2 regions of the uncultured Merdimmobilis sp. genome follow, and region 2 is predicted to be linked to the other one. Evidence: riboswitches for the same ligand, from Rfam matches in the RefSeq annotation. Region 2 holds a riboswitch; the other holds the start of a gene.
The links. Region 2 has a riboswitch for glycine ahead of RDQ42_RS08815 (GrdX family protein). Riboswitches for the same ligand answer to the same signal wherever they lie in the genome.
Positions count from the first base shown of each region.

Region 1: another riboswitch for glycine. It lies ahead of RDQ42_RS08450 (lipoate--protein ligase); the one in region 2 lies ahead of RDQ42_RS08815 (GrdX family protein).

Region 1 covers NZ_CABRJC010000018.1:3,090-10,887, forward strand. Annotated here, with positions in the region: gene thiE (thiamine phosphate synthase) at 1-611, shown strand, start outside; gene thiM (hydroxyethylthiazole kinase) at 1-16, shown strand, start outside; gene RDQ42_RS08440 (HAD family phosphatase) at 608-1,279, shown strand; gene thiD (bifunctional hydroxymethylpyrimidine kinase/phosphomethylpyrimidine kinase) at 1,298-2,080, shown strand; glycine riboswitch at 2,298-2,379, shown strand; glycine riboswitch at 2,523-2,603, shown strand; gene RDQ42_RS08450 (lipoate--protein ligase) at 2,764-3,771, shown strand; gene ade (adenine deaminase) at 3,899-5,608, opposite strand; gene RDQ42_RS08460 (glycosyltransferase family 2 protein) at 5,992-7,254, shown strand; gene RDQ42_RS08465 (helix-turn-helix domain-containing protein) at 7,491-7,798, opposite strand, start outside.
Region 2 covers NZ_CABRJC010000020.1:8,216-16,013, forward strand. Annotated here, with positions in the region: gene RDQ42_RS08790 (nitronate monooxygenase) at 1-448, opposite strand, end outside; gene RDQ42_RS08795 (DUF3343 domain-containing protein) at 609-851, opposite strand; gene RDQ42_RS08800 (sulfurtransferase TusA family protein) at 862-1,071, opposite strand; gene yedE (YedE family putative selenium transporter) at 1,078-2,163, opposite strand; gene RDQ42_RS08810 (aminotransferase class V-fold PLP-dependent enzyme) at 2,399-3,553, shown strand; glycine riboswitch at 3,702-3,801, shown strand; gene RDQ42_RS08815 (GrdX family protein) at 3,964-4,347, shown strand; gene RDQ42_RS08820 (glycine/sarcosine/betaine reductase component B subunit) at 4,396-5,679, shown strand; gene grdB (glycine reductase complex selenoprotein B) at 5,702-7,012, shown strand; gene trxB (thioredoxin-disulfide reductase) at 7,024-7,798, shown strand, end outside.

The sequences.
Region 1 (7,798 bases), on a different contig from region 2:
ACGCCGTGACCGATAGCAGCTGGCTGCGCGGCCGCTCCCTTGTCCAAATGGTGGAGGAGGCCATTCTGGGCGGGGCGACCTTTGTCCAGCTGCGGGAAAAAGAATTGGACCAGGAGGCGTTTATCGCCCTGGCCAAAGAGGTGAAGCAGGTCACCAGCCGGTACCATGTGCCCTTTGTCATCAACGACAATGTGGAGGTTGCCCTTGCGGTAAACGCCGACGGTGTCCATGTGGGCCAGGAGGACATGGCCGCGGCGAAAGCCCGGCAGCTGCTGGGCCCGGATAAGATTATAGGCGTCTCCTGCAAGACCCCGGAACAGGCGAAAAAAGCCCAGGCTGACGGGGCGGACTACATCGGCACCGGGGCGGCCTTTGCCACCACCACCAAAAAGGACACCCGGGCTTTGAGCCGGGAGGAGCTACAGGCGGTGGCCGAGGCGGTTGACATCCCGGTGGTGGCCATCGGCGGCATAAACGCCGGAAACCTGCTGGAGCTCTCCGGATGCGGGGTGGACGGCGTGGCGGTGGTCTCGGCCATCTTTGCCCAGGACGATCCCCGGGCCGCCGCAGAAGAGCTTCGGGCCCTTTCCGACCAGATGGTGGCCCGATGATTCAGGGGCTGCTCTTCGATCTGGACGGCACCTTGGTGGATTCCAACTGGGTGTGGAAGAACATCGGCCGGGATTTTCTCATCGCCCAGGGCAAGACCCCGGAAGAGGGGCTGGTGGGGAAGTTTGAGGAGATGAGCTTCACCCAGTCCGCCGAATATATGATCCGGGAATACGGTCTCTCCATGACGGTGGGGGAGGTCATCGCCGCCGTGACCCAGATGGCAGAGGACACCTACCTCACTCGGGTGGATCTCAAGCCCGGTGCATCAGAACTGCTGCGGCGGTGCAAGGCGGCGGGATATCCCATGGCTGTGGGCACCGCATTGGATGAGGGCCTGGCCCGGCGCTTGCTGGAAAGGCTGGGGATTTTGGACTTCTTCCGAGGGGTGTACACCTGTGAGACATTGGGCTTCCCCAAAACCGACCCGGCCTTCTACCGCCGGGCAGTGGAGCTGTTGGGCTGCCTCCCCGGGGAGACGGCGGTGTTTGAAGACGCTCCCCACGCCTTGAAAACCGCAAAAGAGGCCGGCTGCCGCACCGTCGGCGTCGCCGACCCTTGGGGCGCCCCCCGCCGGGCGGAGGCAGAAGAATACAGCGACCGTTTCCTCCAAAGCCTGGAGGAGCTTCTGGATTTGCAGCATGGGGGAGAACAGCTCCCCCCAGAATAGAAAAGAGGTTGTAGCAGTATGTATAAAGTGCTTTCCATCGCAGGGTCGGATTGCAGCGGCGGCGCAGGCATCCAGGCCGACATCAAAACCATCGCCGCCCACGGCATGTACGCCATGACAGCTATCACCGCCCTGACAGCCCAGAACACCACCGGGGTGTATGGGGTGCTGGAGGCGGACAAAGACTTTGTGGCCCAGCAGATCGACTGCGTGTTCCAAGATATCCGCCCGGACGCGGTGAAGGTCGGCATGGTGGCAAACGCCCAGATCATCGCCGCCATCGCCGACAAGCTGGAGGAATATGAGGCAAAGAACATCGTGGTGGACCCGGTGATGGTCTCCACCAGCGGGGGGCGCCTCCTCAATGAGGATGCGGTGGAGGCCCTCAAGACCCGCCTTCTGCCCCTGGCGGATGTGATCACCCCCAACATCCCCGAGGCGGAATGCCTTTCCGGGATACCGATTCAATCCAATGGGGATATGGAGCGGGCGGCGGAACAGATCGCCCTCTTCTGCCGGGGGGCCATCCTCATCAAGGGAGGCCACCAGGAATACCGGGCCGACGACCTCCTCTATTATGAGGACTGCCCCATTTGGTTCCCCGGCCGCAAAGTGGACAACCCCAACACCCATGGAACCGGCTGCACCCTCTCCTCGGCCATTGCCTGCAACCTGGCCAAGGGGCTGATTTTGGAGGAGGCGGTGTTCCGGGCGAAGAAGTACCTCACCGGCGCGCTGCTGGCAGGGCTCAATTTGGGCAAGGGGAGCGGCCCCCTGGACCACGGCTACCGGATGCGGTAAGCGAAAATCCCCTAGAACGGCGCCAGTTTTGGGGTGAGGGGGTTGTTTTCTCCCCCTTTGCACGGAGATAAGGAAGCGGTGCGGCCCATATTTTGGGAAATACGGGGAATTTCACAAAATTTCCTCTGTTTTTTCCCCCTATGGGCCGCAATTTTTTGTTGACATTCTGCAAAAGATGGGGTATAGTGGACTAAGAAGAAACACCATAATGATTCGGATGAATGATCCGGGAGAGACCCATAAGGGCGCCGAAGGGGAAATCGCAAGAAACTCTCAGGCAAAAGGACCGGATCATGACGAAACTCTGGAAAGCCGTTAGGCGCCGAAGAAGCAATCCCCCTAGGGGAGAATCTTTCAGGTTTAGGAACAGAGGCGTACAATTTCTGTGCGCCTCTTTTTTGTTGCAATAAAGTGGATGCACAGGCCATACAGATAGAATCGGATGAATGATCCGGGAGAGACCCACAGGGCGCCGAAGGGGAAATCGCAAGAAACTCTCAGGCAAAAGGACCGGATCATGACGAAACTCTGGAAAGCCGCAAGGCGCCGAAGAAGCAATCCCGTTTGTGGAGAATCTTTCAGGTCAAGGACAGAGGCGTGCTGGGAACCTCCCCGCGCGCCTTTTTGCGTGTGGGGGCCTTTGAAACACAGGGGCTGCCAAGCCCCGGACTGGAGGAAGAGCCATGATTACCACCATCAAATACCTGATCGCCGACAGCACCAGCCCTTACCGGAATCTGGCGATGGAAGAATACCTGATGACCCAGGTGGGCAAAAACACCTGCATCCTGTACTTGTGGCAGGACCGCAACACGGTGGAGATCGGCCGCAACCAGAATGCCCGCAAGGAGCTGCGCCTCAACGAAATACAGAAAAACGGCGCCCGCATCTCCCGGCGGCTGGCTGGGGGAGGCGCTTGTTTCCACGACCTGGGCAACCTCAACTTCTCCTTCCTCACCTTGCAGGAGGAGATGGACGACAAACGGTTGAGCGGGGTGATCCTGCGGGCGGTCCGCGGCCTTGGCATCGACGCCGGCCGGTCGGAGAGCGGCATCCTCATGGCCGACGGCCGCAAATTCTGCAACAGCGTCACCTATACAAAAGACGGACACTCCTGTTACCGGGGCAGTATTATGGTCAATTCCAACCTGACCCGGGTGTGCAAATACATCAATCCCGCCTCCTCCCGGGTCAAATCCAAAGGGGCGGATTCCATCCGCTCCAAGGTGGTCAACCTCCAGGAGTGCCTTTCCTCCTTGACGGTGGAGGCCCTGCGGGAACAGATCATCGACTCCATGGGCCATGAATTTGGCCAGATCGCCCGCCGTTTGAACGCAGCGGAGATCGACGAGGACCGCATCCGCGCCTTGGAGGAGAAAAACGCCTCCCAGGAATGGACTATGGGCGGGTTCATCCCCTACACTTACGAACTGGCCGAGCGGCTGCCCTGGGGCAGCCTGCAAATCCAGCTGGAGATGGAACAGGGCTGGATTAAAGAAGCTGCTGTCTATTCCGACTCCACCGAGGTGGACGTGATCCAGAAGATCCCCCAGGTGCTGGTGGGCAGCTGCTTTACCTCCCCGTCGATGATCCGGGCCATGGAACGGCTCAAATCCGCCTGCTCGGGCAGCGAAAGGGAACTCTCCATGGTCAGTGACATCCAGAGCCTGATCGCCCAGCAGGATATTTAACTTCACTTTCTTTTTGTTTCTCCTGAAATTTTGGATTTTTGTTTGACGAGGCAAAGGCCGGCGGGAAACCGCCGGCCTTTGCCTCGTCTTTTGGTTTTTCTATTTTTGAAGGGGGACGGGGATGGGTTTACGGCAAAAGGAAGGACTGGGTGGCGAAGTCAAAGACCCCCAGGTCGGTGATGCGGATTTCCGGGATGCAGGTCAGCGACACAAAGGAGAGGGTGATGAAGGGCTCCACCTCCGGCCTCACCCCCATGGCGCGGACCTTTGCGATCAGCTCCCCCAGTTTGCCCTGGATATCGGCAGTGCGGTCGTCGGTGAACAGACCGGCGATGGGCAAGGGCAGGGTGCCGGCCACCCGGCCGTTTTCCACCACGGTGTACCCGCCGTGGCAGCGGGCCAGTTCCTCCATGGCCAGGAGCATGTCCCGGTCGTTGTCCCCCACTACAATCATGTTGTGGGCGTCGTGGGCGATGGTGGAGGCGATGGCCCCGTTTTTGACGCCAAAGCCTTTGACAACCCCCACCCCGATATTGCCGGTGGCGTGGTGGCGCTCGGCCACTGCGATTTTATAAAACTCCCCTTGGGGCTGGAAACAGCCGCCCGCAGTGGGCACGGCAGAGATTTCTTTCTTGGTGACGATGCTCCCCGGCAGAAGGGTGATCACCGGGATCTCCCCCTGGACGGGGAGGGCTAAGCTTTCTGGAGTGAGGCGCCCCAGGTGGACGGTGTCCAAGCAGGCAGGGTCGATGGGCCGGGGGTTGGGCGGCAGGGTGGGGGAGCTGCCCTTTCGGGAGACCAGAACCCCATCTTTATACACGCTGTGGACGGCCATCTCTTCCAGACTGTCCAGCACCACCAGATCGGCCCGGAATCCAGGGGCAATGGCCCCCAAATCTGAAAGGCCATAGAGGTGGGCAGGGTAGAGGGTGGCCATCTTTACTGCCTCCCCAGGCGGGACCCCCAGCTGAATGGCCCGCAGCACATTCCAGCGGATATGGCCCTCCCGGGCGATGTCGTCCAGGTGCTTGTCGTCGGTACAGAAGACAAACCGGTCCAGGGGCAGGCCCATTTTTACAGCACCGGTGAGGATGGCATCCAGGTTCCGGGCGGCAGAGCCTTCCCGCACCTGGATGGTCATGCCGCAGCGAAGTTTTTCCAGCGCCTCCTGGAAGGTAGTGCATTCGTGATCGCTAGAAACCCCCAAGAGGCGGTAAGCGGCCAGTTCCTTGCCGGTGAGGCCAGGGGCGTGGCCGTCGATGGGCTTTCCAGCGAAGAGGCGGAGCTTCTCCAGCTTGTCCGGATCTCCGGCGAGGACTGCGGGGCAGTCCATTACCTCTCCCAGGCCCAGCACCCGGGGATGGTGGAGGAACTGGGCCATCTCCTGGGCAGAAAGGGGCGCGCCGTTGTGTTCAAACCGGGTGGCGGGCACGCAGGAGGGCAGCATGAGGTAGACGTTGAGTGGGAGGCCCTTCGTCTCCTCCAAGAGATAGGAGATCCCCTTGGCCCCCAGCACATTGGCGATTTCATGGGGGTCGGCAATGAGGGTGGTGGTGCCCCAGGGAAGGATTTTTTCGGCGAACAGCCGAGGGGATACCATGGTGGATTCCAGGTGCATGTGGGCGTCGATCAAGCCGGGGATCACTACCCGTTCACCCAGATCCACCTCCCGCTCCCCGCGGTAAGACCCCACCCCGACGATGACCCCATTCTGCACGGCGATGTCACCGGGGAGGAGTTCCCCGGTGAACACATTGAAAACCAAACCATTTCGAAACACCAGCTGTGGGGTTTTCTCTCCCAGGGAATGGAGCCGAAGCGCCTGCCGGTCGTCCATAAAATGCCCTCCTTTTTGGGATGGCGCGGCGGGGAAAGAGGCCCCGGACCCGCGCGTTCCATCAAACGTATGTGAAGATAAGTATACCACATTCCGGGGAAAAATCTAGGTCAGTCCACAGGGCTTAAGTGGGGGAAAGTGAGGACAACATAGACGGCTTTTAAGTATTAGGAACAGTTCTCTGTAAAATGCAGGTAATTCTATGTGTGCTTTGTGGAGGCTCTTCCAACTATTTTGTAAATTACACACAAAAAAATTTACAAAATTGTATTAAATAGTAAATGTCAATTGTTTTTTCAGAAAATGATGCTATAATGGCACAAGTATGGAAAAACAATGTTTTGCCTAGAATTGACGGCAAAACCGCTTTGGAGGGAAAAATCTTGTTATCCTTTATTCAAACGTTTAACCTCGCCATCTTTTTGTTATTTACCTTTTCTTATGCATACCAGATCTTTTACGCCCTGGTGGCCCTGGTCCGCAAAACCCCGGACCTGACCCCCAAGGACCTGCACAAGTTCGCGGTAGTTATTGCGGCCCGCAATGAAAGCGCGGTCATCGGCCAGCTGATCAACAGCATCAAGAAACAGAAATACCCCGCCGAGCTGGTGGACATTTATGTGGTGGCCGACAATTGCACCGACAACACCGCCGAGGTGGCCCGCCAGGCAGGCGCCCAGGTGTATGTCCGCAACAACCGCCAGATGGTGGGCAAGGGTTACGCCCTGGACTTTATCTTTAAAATTTTGCAGCGCACCAACGACAAAACCCAGTACGAGGGCTATTTTGTCTTTGATGCGGACAACCTGCTGGATGAAAACTACATCGCCGAAATGAACAAGGTGTTTGACGCCGGCTACCGGGTGGTTACCAGCTACCGCAATTCCAAAAACTACGACACCAACTGGCTCTCCGCCGGATACTCTTTGTGGTTCCTGCGGGAGGCTAAGTACCTCAACAACCCCCGCATGATTCTGGGCACCAGCTGCGCCATCTCCGGCACCGGCTTTTTGGTCCACAACGACATCATCAAAAAGAACAACGGCTGGAAGCACCACCTGCTCACCGAAGACATTGAATTCTCGATAGACAGCGCCATCGCCGGCGAATGCATCGGCTACGCGGGCAAGGCCAAGCTTTACGACGAGCAGCCCACCACGTGGGAACAGTCCTGGAACCAGCGGCTGCGCTGGGCTAAGGGTTTTTACCAGGTGTTCTACAATTACGGCGGCAAACTGGTCACCACCATGTTCCCCGACCGCAACTTCTCCTGCTTTGATATGCTCATGACCATTTCGCCGGCCATGATCGCATCGCTGCTCACCGTTTTCATCAACGCATTTTTCCTGCTGTGCGGCCTACTGAACATCACGACCATCCCCGGGATCATTCCTGCGACCACCAGCGCGCTGATGGCCTCTTTGTGCAACTTCTACCTGGTGCTGTATGCCTTCGGCCTTCTGACCACTATCACCGAGTGGAAAGAGATCAATACCACCCCTTGGAAGAAGATCTGGTACACCTTTACTTTCCCCGTCTTTATCTTCACCTATGTGCCCATCTCCATTGTGGCCCTGTTCCGCAAGGTGGAGTGGAGCCCCATCACCCACAACGTCTGCAAATCCATTGAGGAAGTGCAGCAGTAATCGGATTCTGTTATACAAGGCATAGAGGCAGACCTGCTTCTATGCCTTGTTTTTTTCTGGAAAAGAGTTATGGCGGGTCCGGTTTTTTGCGACTTCTGTGGAAGGAAAGGAGACGTCCTTTCAAGTTCGGGCTGTGGCGGTGCAGTTAAACTTGCCCCAGGGAAGAAGGTCAAAAAAATCCCCCTCAGGGGGGAAGCCGGGAATACCCGGCCCCTTCCACAAGGGGGCAAAAGCGATTAGGGGCGGCTACGCTCCGCCAAAAAAACCTTGAGAATTCCGATGACATACCGCTTTTCTTGGGGTGTGCACTGGGCTAACAGCTGCTGGATGTCGTCGTTCATATACTGTTTCCCATCGGTGACGGTGCCCATCAGCACAGTGTCTGGGGTGACCTCCATGGCCTCACACAGGCGCACCAGGGTCTCCAGGCTGGGGATGGAGCGGCCGTTTTCAATGTTGGACAGGTAATTATTGGAAATTTCCGCTTTTTCTGAGAGTTTGTCTTGGGTCAGGCGCCGCTCTTTGCGCAGGCGGGCAATCCGCC
Region 2 (7,798 bases):
GGTCCCACATTTTCAGCAGCACCTTGGCGGATTTGGGCGGCGAGACGATAGGGGCGATTTTAATGCCCGAGCCCTTTACCAGCTCCGGCAGATTGGTGGGCAGCCCCGCTCCAGAGATAATCAGGTCGGCGCCGCTGTCGATGCAGCACTTTACATACTGTTCATAATTTTTCATGGCGCACATGATGTTGACCCCGATGATCCCTCCGCCGGAAATCTCTTTGGCCCTGTGGATCTCCCGGCTCAGCGCCCGGAGGTTCGCTTCATGTGGATGGTCGGCAAAATCTGGCTCCCGGTACCCGGGCTGGGCAGCAGAGAGGACGCCGATCCCCCCTTCCCGGGCCACGGCACCCGCCAATGAGGAAAGGCTTACACCAATTCCCATTCCTCCTTGGATGATTGGCACACGGGCAGTCAATTCCTGTATCTTTAAAGGCGGTAATCTCATAACAAACCTCCATATAAAAAACATAGTATAATATAGTTTTAATTACTATATTATACTAGTATAATCATACTATTATAATATGTCAATCATTTTTGTAGAGACAATAAGAAAAGCCGGGGTTTCCCCCGGCTTTTCTTGCGCCAGCTGCGGCAGCCAGTGCCTATTCTTCGCATTCATATACCACAGCGTATGTATGAGCCTCTTGCACCTCCACAATCTTCTCCACCCCATCATCCACGAACCGCAGAGGATCACCCTCGGTGGAGAAGCGCACACAACTGCCACAGGAAGAGCTCAGCTTGCGCGGGACAGGCATCACATCATGCTCTATCCCCGCCTCCCGCAGCTCCCTGGAGAACTTCACTGCGTTGTAATGGTTGAAAAAAGTTGCAATATACATCATATGCGGCTGCCTATTTGGTCAAAGAGAGGCGGTAAACATCCTCTTCCTGGCTCACCGACACCGTATAGCCTGCATTTTTGGCAAACCGGGTCACATTTTCTTTGGCGGTGACATTGTCTACCAGCACCTCATAATGATCCCCTTTGCTGGCCAGTGCTTTTTTTGTCAGAAGAACCGGCTCCGGGCAGGAGCGTCCGCACGCATCCACAATAACAGCCATTGTTTTCTATCCCCTTTCTGCTGCGTTCTGCTTATTGGAAGCAGACGCTGTTTCCACTTTGGTATTGAGCACAGCGATGGCAGCGATGACTGCCATGGCGATGACAACCGCAACCTTGCCGTTTGCAGTGGGACCTGCTCCAGACGAAGCCAAACCGAAGTTGTGGCAGAAGGCTGCTCCCACAATCATGCCCAAAACCGCAACGACAGAGTCTGAGTTTCCCTCACCTGCCAGGATAAGCTGACGCAGAGGACAGCCGCCCAAAAGAACAGAACCCCAACCGACAACAGCCATACCAAGGAAATTCCACAGGCCATCGGTATGGGCAACTGCCTGTCCGGCAAAGCCCAGATGGAAGTTGCCAAGGGCGATGTTGCACACCGCAGTTGCCGCGATGATAGCCACAAAGCCGGACAGCAGCGTCCAATCCCGGAAAAGCATCATATCCCGGATGCCGCCAACCATGCAAAGACGGGTGCGCTGGGCGATAGCACCTACCACAAGGCCGGCTCCCAGAGCAGCCCAGAGGGGGGCACGCATTGAGCCAGGACCCTCTGTACTGAAGAAGATAAAGGAAGGAGCAGCCACCAAAAGCAACAGCAGACCTACATTCACCGCAGGGAATACATAACCCTCTCCCCGGCTTAGGGAGTAGGTGCGCTTCAGGCTGAAGCCGCGGTTGAGGAACAGCACTCCAACGGCGATACCTGCAATAAACCCAACAAGCCCGACCACTGCATTTAGGTCGCCACCACCGATGCGAAGCACCATGCGAAGGGGGCAACCCAAAAACATCAGTGCGCCAACCATGACAAAAAAGCCCAAAACAAAACGGGTTGCCGGAGCAGAACCGCCTTTGGCCTTAAATTCCTTGTTGGCCAAGGCCATGCCAAACGCCCCCAGAACCAAGCCCATAATCTCCGGGCGCAGATACTGCACCACAGCGGCACGGTGCAGTCCAACACCGCCGGCAATATCCCTCAAAAAGCAAGCGATGCAGAAACCCATGTTTGCCGGATTCCCCAGCTTGACAAGGGCAACCGAGACCAAGCCGATCAACAGACCGGCCCCTATCAGTTTTTTCTTTTCCATCTCTCTACCAACCACCTTTCTATGATACAGAGCCTCTTTCCCCAGCGGGCTATGAGAGCCGCAAAGCTGGCCTACTGGCGTATCGACCCTGTATATAGTATAGTTTGTTTTTTAACAATCGTAAAATAGTAATTTGCAATAGAGACAAGAAAGCTATTTTATTTTCCAATAGCAGTGGCGAATATAGGGTAAATAGAGTAAAATAATAAAAAAGGATTTATTATAGGAGGACGTTATGGAGCGAATTTATCTGGACAACGCGAGCACCTCTTACCCCAAAGCCCCTGGGGTAGTGGAAAACATGCGTCTTTTTATGGAGGAAATCGGCTGCAATGTGGGCCGCGGCGGATATGCCGGCGCCTACAGCGCAGGGGAGGTCGTCTATGACACCCGGGAACGGCTGTGCCGTCTCTTCCATGCCCCCAAACCTCAAAATGTGATTTTTACCTCCAACATCACCGCTTCTCTCAACTTTATTATAAAAGGTATGCTGCGCCCCGGCGACCATGTATTGGTCAGCTCGATGGAGCACAACGCCATGATGCGCCCCTTGGTACAAATGGAAAAACTGGGCGTCTCTTTTGACCGCATCCCCTGCAATAGCCAGGGAATGCTGCTTCTGGATCAGGTGGAAGGGCTCATCCGCCCCAACACCAAGGCCATTCTGATGCTGCACGCCTCTAATGTATGCGGCACAGTGATGCCTATCCGGGAAGTGGGTGCCATTTGCCATAAGCATGGAATTCGCTTTGTGGTGGATGCCGCCCAGACCGCAGGGGTTTTCCCCATTGACATTGTTGATATGCACATCGACGTCCTGACCTTTACCGGGCACAAAAGCCTGCTCGGGCCCCAGGGCATCGGTGGGTTTATCATAGAAGATTCCCTGGCTGCGGAACTTGACCCTCTGATCTCCGGCGGCACGGGCAGCCGCTCTGATTCGGAGGAGGTTCCCGATTTCCTGCCTGACCGCTTTGAAGCCGGCACCATGAACCTGCCGGGAATCTTCGGCTTAAACGCGTCGCTTCAATATCTGGAAAAGGAGGGGATTGGCAACATCTTACAGCACGAACAAACTTTGTCCAAGCGCTTTAGCGAGGGCCTAGCCGCCTTCGACTGCGCCCGGATCGCCGGCACTGAGGACCCGATGAAACGCGCCCCCGTCGTCTCGGTGGATTTCACCGGCCGCGACAACGCGGAAATCGCGTTTTTGTTGGACAGCCAGTACGGGATTATGACCCGGTGCGGCCTGCACTGCGCTCCATCGGCCCATAAGACCTTGGGAACTTTCCCTCAGGGCACTGTTCGATTCTCAATCGGCCCATTCAACACCCCCAAGGAAATTGACTTTGCTGTTGACGCTATCAAAGCCATTCTATCCACCTACTAGGGAATGTTCTATAAAAGATTGACAATTTTTTTGCAATAATTTTTGCCATTTTCCCTGGAAAAAATACTTGTATTATAGAAAAAAGTAGTGTATCATTATGGTGTGATAGAAAAACATTATATAGTCATTTTTACAGATTGATATTTGGATGACGATTGCGGGAGAGTCTGGCAACAGCGCCGAAGGAATAAGTAAGCGGATTTGCAGTCCCTTATGAAGATCTCAGGTCCCAACACCGCAATCCGACAAACCTCTGGAGAGCGTAAGCACCGACGGAGCAATCCCCCTCAAGGGAGAATCTCTCAGGTTAGATACAGAGCGGGATGCACCATTTTATTTTTATTTCTATAAAAGGGTGCGTTTTGCTCTGTTTTTGTATGGAATGACAATCACGCTCCGGGAGGTTCTTCATGAAGCCAACGTTTAAGATCGTAACCAACAATCCCCTGGTTGTCCGCGAACTTACAGGGCAATATACCGTTGAGTTCGTCGACGGCACCTATCACGATGTGTTGGTTGCCCTCCGCGACCAGATTCATAAGGGACACAGGCTTTACTCCCATCCCCTTTCGGGCAGCGTCAAGCCCAATGAAACCCCTTATAAATCGGTCCTGATCTCCATCAAACCCCAGTCTTTGGACATGGATTCGGTGGAGATGATCGAAAACAGCATTGTGACTTGCGATAAATTCCCGGTAAAATTCCCCCATATGCCCGATTCTATGCGGGAAGATTTCCAGGTGATCGACGCCACGCTGCTAAAAGGAGCCTTATCGCAGATCCTATTTGAATAGGGTTTGTTGATAAATACGCAAAGCCAAAATTTTAAGGAGGTGTTAAATTTGAGAAAATTGGAAGTCGGATACATCGATATCCATGATATTCAGTTCTCAAATGAATCCAAAGTCGAGAACGGCGTTCTGTTCGTAGACAAAGAGGCCATTAAGAAGATCGTCCTGGAGGACGAAAACATCAAATCCTGCGAAGTTGAGATCGCTCGCCCCGGCGAGAGCGTTCGCATTACCCCTGTTAAGGACGTAATCGAGCCCCGCTGCAAGGTCGAGGGTCAAGGCGGGATTTTCCCCGGCGTGATCTCCAAAGTCACCACTGTCGGCACCGGCAGAACCCACGCTCTGAGAGGTTCCGCTGTTGTCACCACCGGTAAGATCGTTGGTTTCCAGGAAGGCATCATCGATATGACCGGCGAAGGCGCCAAATACACTCCTTTCTCCAAAACCGTCAACCTGGTTCTTGTCATGAACCCCATCGACGGCCTGAAACAGCACGAGCATGAGTACGCCAACCGTATGGCTGGTCTGCGTGTCGCTGCTTACCTGGGTGAGCTGGGTAAATCTGTTGAGCCCAACGAGGTTGTCTCCTACGAGACTTACGGCGTGAAAGAGGGCATGGAGAAATACCCCAACCTGCCCCGCGTTGGCTACGTCCAGATGCTGCAGAGCCAGGGCCTGATGCACGACACCTATGTGTACGGCGTCGATGCCAAGAAGATCGTCCCCACCATCATCAACCCCACCGAGGTTATGGACGGCGCGATCCTGTCTGGTAACTGCGTATCCTCCTGCGACAAGAACCCCACTTATATCCACATGAACAACCCCGTTGTCCATGACCTGTTCGCTCAGCATGGCAAGACCATCAACTTTGTGGGCATGATCATCACCAACGAGAACGTTTACCTGGCTGATAAAGAGCGCTCCTCCAACTGGACCGCAGAGCTCTGCGAGTACCTGGATCTGGATGGCGCAATCGTTTCCCAGGAAGGCTTCGGCAACCCCGATACCGACCTGATCATGAACTGCAAGAAGATTTCCGCCAAAGGCATCAAGACCGTAATCATCACCGATGAGTACGCTGGCCGCGACGGTACTTCCCAGTCCCTGGCTGACGCTGACCCCAGCGCTGACGCTGTTGTCACCGGCGGTAACGCCAACGAGCTGATCACCCTGCCCAAGCTGGACAAAGTGATTGGCGACCTGAGCCCCGTCGATAAGATTGCCGGCGGTTTCGAGAACAACGTTCTGGAAGACGGCACCATTTTGGTTGAGCTGCAGGCTATCACCGGCGCTACCAGCGAAGTTGGTTTCAACTGCCTGAGCGCAAGATAGTAGAAAGGAGGAAGTACAACTAATGGCTAAAATTAGAGTAGTACACTACATCAACCAGTTCTTCGCCAACATCGGCGGTGAGGAAAAGGCTGATATCAAACCTGAGCTGAGAGAGGGCGTTGTAGGCCCTGGCGTAGCTTTCAATCAGGCTTTCGGCGATGAGGCTGAGATCGTTGCCACTGTTATCTGCGGTGACTCCTACTTCAACGAGAACCTGGAAGAAGCCAAAAAGACCGTTATCGACATGGTTAAATCCCAGAACGCTGACATGTTCCTGGCTGGTCCTGCTTTCAACGCTGGCCGTTATGGCGTCGCTTGCGGCACCATCGCTGACGCTGTCAAAAAAGAGCTGGGCATCCCTGTCCTGACCGGTATGTACGTTGAGAACCCCGGCGCAGACATGTTCAAAAACTCCGTTTACATCGTCGCCACCAAAAACAGCGCTGCTGGCATGAGAGATGCTGTCAAGAAGATGGCTCCCCTCGCCCTGAAGCTGGCTAAAGGTGAGAAGATCGGTGCTTCCGCTGAGGAAGGTTATATGCCCAACGGCGTCCGGAAGAACTTCTTCGACACCAAGAGAGGTTCCGCCCGCGCTATCGACATGCTGCTGAAGAAACTGGCTGGCAAAGAGTTCGTCACCGAGTTCCCCATGCCTGACTTCGACCGTGTTGCTCCCAACCCCGCTGTCAAGGACATCGCCCATGCTACCATCGCTCTGGTAACCTCTGGCGGTATCGTCCCCAAAGGCAACCCCGATCACATCGAGTCCTCCTCTGCTTCCAAATACGGCAAGTATGACATTGAGGGCGTTATGGATCTGACTGCCGACACTTACGAGACCGCTCACGGCGGCTACGACCCTGTCTACGCCAACGAGGATGCTGACCGCGTCCTGCCTGTTGACATTCTCAGAGAGTATGAGAAAGAGGGCAAGATCGGCAAGCTGCACAGATACTTCTACACCACCGTTGGTAACGGTACCGCTGTTAAGAGCGCCAAGGGCTTCGCAGATGAGTTCTCCAAAGAGCTGAAGGATGCCAATGTTGACGCGGTTATCCTCACATCGACCTGAGGCACCTGTACTCGTTGCGGTGCAACGATGGTTAAAGAGATTGAGCGCGCTGGTATCCCGGTCGTTCATATCTGCACAGTTACCCCCATCTCCATGACTGTTGGCGCTAACAGAATTGTTCCCGCCATTGCTATCCCCCATCCTCTGGGCAACCCTGCTCTGACTCTTGAGGAGGAGAAAGCTATCCGCAGAAGAATTCTTGACACTGCACTGAAAGCCCTTTCCACCGAGGTTACTGAGCAGACTATTTTTGAAAACTAGTAGGTGTGAATATGGAAAAAATTTATGATGTCATTATTATCGGCGCGGGTCCTGCTGGACTCGCCGCCGGTAGCTACGCTGGCCGCGCCAGAATGGATACCCTGATTATCGAGAAGGATAAAGACGGCGGCCAAATCGTCATCACTGCTGAGATTGAGAACTATCCCGGCGGCGTAGACGAGGAATCCGGCCCCTCCCTGATCGGCAGAATGGCTAAACAGGCTGAGCATTTCGGCGCCCAGAAGGTGAAAGACACCATCGTGGACGTTGAGCTGGAGGGTGATGTCAAACACCTGAAGGGCCTGAAGGGCGATTACTACGGCAAGACCGTCATCATCGCCACCGGCGCTCATCCCAAGCCCATTGGCTGCCCCGGTGAAAAAGAGTTCACCGGTAAAGGCGTATCTTACTGCGCTACCTGCGATGGCTCGTTCTTTGAGGACTTTGACATCTACGTGGTCGGCGGCGGTGACTCCGCTGTGGAAGAGGCTATGTACCTGACCAAGTTTGGCCGTCAGGTGACTCTGATCCACAGACGTGACCAGCTGCGCGCTGCAAAATCCATCCAGGAGAAAGCATTTGCCAATCCTAAGATGAAGTTTATGTGGAACACTACTGTTGAAGAGCTCAAAGGCGATGGCATCCTGACCTCCATGGTCGTGAAGGATACTGTCACCGGCGAGACCCGCGAGATCGTTGCCAACGAAGAGGACGGCACCTTTGGCGTGTTCGTGTTCATCGGCTTCGAGCCTCACGGCGAACTGTTCGAGGGCAAGGTTGAAATGA